Regions from separate parts of the Arthrobacter sp. 05T444 genome, predicted to be linked through region 1. Evidence: riboswitches for the same ligand, from Rfam matches in the RefSeq annotation. Region 1 holds a riboswitch; each other region holds the start of a gene.
What was found. A riboswitch is a leader RNA that binds a small molecule or an ion and turns the genes downstream of it on or off. The one in region 1 is predicted to bind S-adenosylmethionine.
Positions count from the first base shown of each region.

Region 2: it holds a riboswitch for S-adenosylmethionine, as region 1 does, so the genes downstream of both, AC1DD3_RS14275 (DUF1737 domain-containing protein) here and metX (homoserine O-acetyltransferase MetX) in region 1, are expected to answer to the same signal.
Region 3: it holds a riboswitch for S-adenosylmethionine, as region 1 does, so the genes downstream of both, AC1DD3_RS01240 (aminotransferase class V-fold PLP-dependent enzyme) here and metX (homoserine O-acetyltransferase MetX) in region 1, are expected to answer to the same signal.

Region 1 is NZ_JBFTKK010000002.1:188,453-190,708, reverse strand. Features, by position in the region: gene AC1DD3_RS03125 (CPBP family intramembrane glutamic endopeptidase) at 1-324, shown strand, start outside; gene AC1DD3_RS03120 (VOC family protein) at 423-1,061, opposite strand; SAM riboswitch class IV at 1,248-1,363, shown strand; gene metX (homoserine O-acetyltransferase MetX) at 1,376-2,256, shown strand, end outside.
Region 2 is NZ_JBFTKK010000014.1:68,264-70,519, reverse strand. Features, by position in the region: gene AC1DD3_RS14280 (NtaA/DmoA family FMN-dependent monooxygenase) at 1-778, opposite strand, end outside; SAM riboswitch class IV at 966-1,081, shown strand; gene AC1DD3_RS14275 (DUF1737 domain-containing protein) at 1,095-1,403, shown strand; gene AC1DD3_RS14270 (rhodanese-like domain-containing protein) at 1,400-1,819, shown strand; gene AC1DD3_RS14265 (O-succinylhomoserine sulfhydrylase) at 1,820-2,256, shown strand, end outside.
Region 3 is NZ_JBFTKK010000001.1:276,069-278,324, forward strand. Features, by position in the region: gene AC1DD3_RS01240 (aminotransferase class V-fold PLP-dependent enzyme) at 1-1,121, opposite strand, end outside; SAM riboswitch class IV at 1,157-1,270, opposite strand; gene hisN (histidinol-phosphatase) at 1,441-2,253, opposite strand.

The DNA.
Region 1 (2,256 bases):
TGGACGGTTCCCGTGCTGATTCTCTCCGCGGTGCGGCACGCGGTCGTCGAGGAAGTCATCGTGGTGGGCTACCTCCTGGACCGGTTCGGGAAGTTCGGCTGGTCCGTGCCGCTGTCAATCTTTGCCAGTTCCATGCTCCGCGGCAGCTACCACCTGTATCAAGGGTTCGGGCCCTTCATTGGCAACGCGATCATGGGCGTGGTGTTCGCCTGGGTCTACACCAAAACCCGACGGGTGATGCCACTGGTCATAGCCCATGCACTGCTGGACATTGTGGCGTTCGTCGGCTTCAGCCTGTTCGGAAAGGCCGTCGGGCTGGGCTAAGCATTGGGTAACTAGGCGTTAAAGTAATTCGGCCGCCATCGGTGGGTGACGTCGTTGGCACCCGCTGATGGCGGCCGAAGCTTGTTGGCAGCGCTGCGTCAGATTGTGACGGCGCCCGCTGCAGTTTCAAACGTGACGGACAGGATGCCCGGGGTTCCGTGCGGAGCGACCCAGTTCACGGCGACGTCCTCGAGGGGCCGCTCTACGGGTTCGCCGAGCCATTCGGTAACGCGCTCGGCGGAGCCTGCGATGGTGAGACTGGACATCTTGACGTTGCTGTCATAGGCGTTGGACGGGTGAAGCCCCGGATCGCCTTCCCACTTGAGCATGTACGGAACCTGCGGGTCTGCAATGAGGCCCAGGATTCCGATCTGCTTCCACACGAGTTCACGGCCGTCCGGGAACTTGCGGTTGCCGTTGACGGCGGAACGTCCCAGACGGTCCTCAAACGGGGCGAGGTCGTCCACTTCGACGCACCATCCCATCCAGCCGCCACCGGCAGCGGACCGTGCGCGCACGGCCTGCCCGAACGGAGCTTTATCCGACGCCGGGTGGTCCAGGACCTCCACGACCTCAAGGTACTTGTGCCCGGCGAGCGGGATAATCATGTTCCGGGTTCCGAAACGGGGGTGCACTCCACCCTTCACGGCTTCGACGCCGAGGGCGGACGAAATACGTTCGGTGGTGGCAGCCAGGCCATCGTGTTCACAGGCGTAAGAGACGTGATCCATGCGCATGCCCTCATCTTGGCATCTTGTGACGCGGCTCTCAGCTAAGGGAAGCCTAACCCTCATGGGACGTCCGGGTTTGCGGAAGTTTCGTCGCAAGCTTTGAACGGCTCTGGCTCCCGATGGTGTTGCCGGGAGTCACACAGCCGTCACAATCTTCGCGTGGGCGGCGCCCTCTTTCGTAAACTTGCCCTAGGTCATGAGTGCCAGCAACAGCCCCGGCTTGCTGGCCGGCAACCCTCCTTCCGCGGTGGGGTGCCCCGGGTGAAGACCTGGCCCGCCGGTCAGCTGGCGGCGGGCAAGCGCGTAGAAGAGGTTTACCTATGACGATTTCCGTTACCCGCACAGAAGTTCCGAATGTCGAAGTTACGGATGGCGCTGCGGTTCCCGGTGGCACTGCGGTTACGGACGGCACGGCAGTTAAGGATGGGACAGTCCAGTACGTCAACATCGGCAACCTTGAGCTCGAGGCCGGCGGATTCCTGCCCGACGTCACCCTCGCCTATGAAACCTGGGGGACGCTCAACGAGGACTGCTCGAACGCCATTCTCGTGGAGCACGCCCTGACGGGCAGCACGCACGTTACCCGCGGCACGGACGACGAAGAAGGCTGGTGGGAGCAGCTGGCCGGTCCCGGCGCCCCGGCGGATACGGACAGGTTTTTCGTCGTCTCCATCAACATCGTCGGCGGCTGCTACGGATCCACGGGGCCGTCGTCGGCTGCTCCGGACGGCAGGCCGTGGGGTTCACGCTTCCCGCTGGTCACGCTCCGCGACACCACCGCGGCCGAAGCGCGGCTTGCGGACCAGCTGGGCATCAGCAGCTGGTACGCCGTCCTTGGCGGCTCCATGGGCGGAGCCCGGGCGCTGGAGTGGGCCGTCACCTACCCGGAGCGGGTGCGGCGCTGCGGCGTTATTTCCATCGGCGCCAGCAGCACGGCCGAACAGATCGCCTTCGCGCAGGCACAGACGCTGGCGATTCGGCAGGATCCTCACTTCAACGGCGGCGACTACTACGCCGGCCCGGTGCCCGAGGCCGGACTGGCGCTGGCACGGCGGATTGCGCACATCACCTACCGGTCCGCGCAGGAGCTGGATTTCCGGTTTGGCCGGAACGCCCAGGCCAGCGAGGCGCCGTTGCAGGCGGATGCCCTTGCTGCCCGCGGCCGGTACCAGGTGGAAAGCTACCTGGACCACCAGGGGAG
Region 2 (2,256 bases), on a different contig from region 1:
CGGCCGCCTCGGAGCGGATGGAGTCGCGGTACGCCTTCATGCCGTCGGCTCCGCGGGCCAGCGCAATGGCGACGTCGGCATTGCCACCGGCGAACGCCTTGCCGCGCGGGGAAGCCCCGGCCTGCACCAGCACGGGCTCCTCCGGCAGGGGTGCCGTGTTCAGCGGACCCCGGACCTTGAAGAACTCGCCGGCGTGGTGGATGGGCCGGACCTTGGTGTGGTCAGCGAAGACGCCGCCCTGGGCGTCCTCCACGATGGCGTCCCCGTCCCAGCTCCGCCAAAGCTTCCGGACCACGTCCACGAACTCCTCGGCCTTCTCGTAGCGGAGGTCGTGCTCGATCTGCTGGTCCAGGCCGTAGTTCTGGGCGGCGAGGTCGCTGCCGGACGTCACCACGTTCCAGCCCAGCTGCCCGCTGGAGAAGTGCTGGAGCGTGGCCAGCAGCCGGGCCGCGGTGAACGGCGGATAGAACGAGGCACTGACAGTCGGCACGATCCCCAGGTGCTCGGTGGCGGACAGCAGGTACGGCACGAGGGCCAGCGGATCGTGCTTCGGCGCGAAGGATGCCTGCGCCAGGCTCACCTCCGCGCTGCCGCCGTAGGTGTCCGGGACGGTGAGGGAGTCCTCGATGATGAACAGGTCAAGGCCCGCCCGCTCGAACTCCCGCACGGCATGCTGGTACAGCGAGGGCTTCTTCCAGTCGTAGCCGATGCCGTAGCCCGGCGTCCCCCAGCCCTGCACACCAAAGCCGTGGCCCACAAACCATCCAAAATGCAGCATGGGACTGACTGTATTGGCGTTCGACGCGTTCACTGTTGCCTGGTTTCATCCGGCGTTACGGTGGTTCATCTCCCGTCATTATCCCCCCGGCCAGCGGCTTTGTAACCGAAGCAACCGGCGTCGAGCGTTACGGAACATGACGACGGCGGCGGTGCCAGCCGCCGTCGTCGGTGTTACGTTTTTGGGGAGTAATGAGAACCGGCGCCAAGCCCTGACTGGCCGGTCGGCAACCCTCCCTTTCGCGGCGGGGTGCCTCAGGTGAATACTCGGCATATCGACCACTTCGAGCTGCAAGCGTGAGAGAAGGAGATCCGTCATGTCGGACGCCCCCGCCGGCGACACCCTGCCGTCCCAGCAGGACAAACCTGAGAAAAAGCTGTCCTACCGCCTCATCACGGGGCCGGACAACCGCGACTTCTGTGAACGCATCTCCGCTGCCCTGGCGGAGGGGTATGTGCTGCACGGCAGCCCCGCAGCCGCCTTCAACGGCAGGGACGTGATCGTGGCGCAGGCCGTGATCCTGCCCGCCGCCATCGCCACGGCCGACGCAGCGGTGGCCACCGCCGTGGACCGGCTGGACTCGGACGATGACCTCAACGCCGAAGCATTCGAGGGCCACGCATGAGCTACGCGGGAGACCTCACGCCGCAGGAGGCATGGGCCAAACTCGAAGACGGCGCCATCCTGGTGGACGTCCGCACCGAGGGCGAATGGGCCCACATCGGCATCCCGGAAACCGCAACCGCAAACGATCAGCGGAATGACCCGCTGTTCATCCAGTGGACCTTCCCGGGCGGCATCCCCAACCCTGCATTCATCGAGCAGCTGAAGCAGCAGGCTCCGGCGGACACCTCCACGGAGCTCGTTTTCCTCTGCCGGTCCGGCCAGCGCTCCATCGCGGCCGCCGTCGCAGCGACCCAGGCGGGCTTCACCTCGTATAACGTCCTCGAAGGCTTTGAAGGCGAACCGGACCGTTACGGCGAGCGCACCGTCAACGGCTGGAAGAACCGCGGCCTCCCAACGAACCTGGGAAAGAACTAAGTGACCTTCAATCAAGATGCCGCCGGCTGGAGCCCCGAAACCCAGGCCGTCCGCGGCGGGCTGGACCGCACCAACTTCCAGGAAACCACCGAACCCATCTTCCTGACCTCGGGCTTCGTGTACGAGTCCGCTGCCGCGGCCGAGCGGGCCTTCACAGGCGAGGACGAACGCTTCGTCTACTCCCGCTACGGCAACCCGTCCGTGGCCACCTTCCAGGAACGCCTCCGCCTGCTCGAGGGCACCGAGGCGTGCTTTGCGACGGCGTCCGGCATGTCGGCGGTATTCACCGCCCTGGGTGCCCTGCTGGGTGCCGGGGACCGTGTGGTGGCCGCCCGCTCGCTGTTCGGCTCCTGCTTTGTGATCCTGAACGAAATCCTGCCGCGCTGGGGCGTGGAGACGGTCTTCGTGGACGGACCGGACCTTGAGCAGTGGCGCGC
Region 3 (2,256 bases), on a different contig from region 1:
GAAAGGTAGGCCGCCACCAGGCCGGCGTCGTAGCCTTCCACTGAGAAGTTCACTACGCCGATCGTGTCGTTGTCCGCGTCGGTGTCCGAGAAGATCTGGTGCACGGTGACGCCTTCGATCCTCCGCAGCCCCTCGACGAGGAAGGACCGGATGGCCGCCTCGTGGGCGTGCCAGCGCTCCTGGTCCAGGGCAGCGACCACCTGCGTTGCGCGGGCCAGGGTGGCAGCGCCCAGGACGTTGGGCGAACCGCCTTCATGCCGGGCGGGGCCGGTGGTCCAGCTGACGCCGTCGAGCCGGGCCTCACTGACAGCGCCGCCGCCCGCAAGGTGCGGGGTGCCGGCGTCGAGCCAGTCAGGGCGTCCCACCAGGACGCCGGAACCGAACGGCGCGTAGAGCTTGTGGCCGGAAAAGGCGAGATAATCGACGTCGTCCGCGGCGATGTTGATGCGGCGGTGCGGAGCGAGCTGTGCCGCGTCCACCACGATCCGGGCGCCGAACTCGTGTGCCAGCGCGGCAAGGCGGCGGATTGGCAGTATTTCGCCGGTGACGTTGGAGGCGCCGGTCACGGCGAGGAGGCTGACGTCGCCATGCTCCAGTTCAGCCCGGAGGCTGGCGATGGTGGCCTCGAGGGTGGCGGATGCCACCACGCTGCGGTGCGGCACGCCCTGCCAGGGCAACAGGTTGGCGTGGTGCTCGATGTCGAGGTACAGGACTTCCCCCGTGTGGTGGTGGTCCTCCACCGGGAGGCAGCCTGCCAGCAGGTTGAGGGAGTCCGTGGTGTTGCGCGTGAAGATTACGGAGTCATCCGGGCGGCCGCCGACAAAGTCGCGGACGATGTTCCGGGCGTTCTCATAGACCGACGTGCTGATCTGCGATGCGTAACCCGCGCCGCGGTGCACGCTGGCGTAGAACGGCAGGATCTCGTTGAGGTAAGCCGACACCACGGACAGCGCAGGTGCCGACGCGCCGTAATCGAGGTTGGCGTAACGCACGTGGCCGCCCTGGATCAGCGGAGCCTGGATCTCGGCGCCGGTAACTGCGGCCAGCGGCCGTCCGGCAGCGGCAATGCGATCGTCGAGCAGGCCGGCGCCGGTGTTGGAGGAGAACGTTGCAGTAGTCATGGGACCTCGCTGTGAAAGGACCCCTTTGTGACGGGGATCCGCGCTTGCCGGGTCCGTTCCGGACCGGCCTGGTCGTCACCCGGGGCACCCCACCGCGAATGGAGGGTTGCCGGCCAGCAAACCGGGGTTTCGCGCTGGCACTCGTGACCTGTAAAGAGCGTAGGACATCCCGGCGGGCGATGGAAAAGGCCAACGTGAATGTTAAGCGGTTTGTTACAGCCCCGCTTCATCTGGCCGGAATGCCGAACATACGCCGGCGGACGCCCTCCTGAGGGGGCGCCCGCCGTCGATAATTCTTCGGAAAGTTTGTTGGACCGAACTACAGCAGGTCGTCCAGCTGTGGGTTGAGCCGCTTGAGGACCTCCGAATGAAGGATGGAGTTGGTGGCCAATGCGTTGCCGCCGAAGGGACCGTCGGTTCCTTCGAGTGAGGTGAAGCGGCCGCCGGCTTCCGTGACGATGGGCACCAGCGCAGCCATGTCATACAGGTTCAGTTCCGGCTCGCAGGCGATGTCCACGGACCCTTCCGCCACCATGCAGTAGGACCAGAAATCCCCGAAGGCGCGGGTGCGCCAGACGTCTTCGGTGAGGGCGAGGAACTCGTCGAGGTTCCCGCGTTCTTTCCAGCCGCCGAGGCTCGAGTAGGACAGCGAAGCGTCCGAAAGATTCGAGACATTCGAGACTTTCAGCCGGGTGGCTGCGGCAAGGGAGCGCCCCATGTAGGCGCCCGCGCCCTTGGCTGCCCACCAGCGTTTGCCGAGGGCCGGGGCGCTGACGACACCCACCACGGGCTCGCCTTCATCGACGAGCGCAATCAGCGTGGCCCACACCGGCACCCCGCGGACGAAGTTCTTGGTGCCGTCGATGGGGTCAATGATCCAGCGCCGGGAACCGTGGCCCGAACTGCCGAACTCCTCGCCGAGGACGGCATCGCGGGGGCGGGAGCGGGAGAGCTGGCCCCGGATGGACTCCTCGGCGGCTTTGTCGGCATCCGTGACCGGCGTCAGGTCGGGCTTGGTTTCGATCTTAAGGTCCAGCGCCTTGAACCGGCTCATGGTCTGGTCATCCACGGAATCCGCCAGTACATGGGCCAGTCGCAGGTCATCGTTGTAGCTCGAAGCGGGTTGGGTCATGGT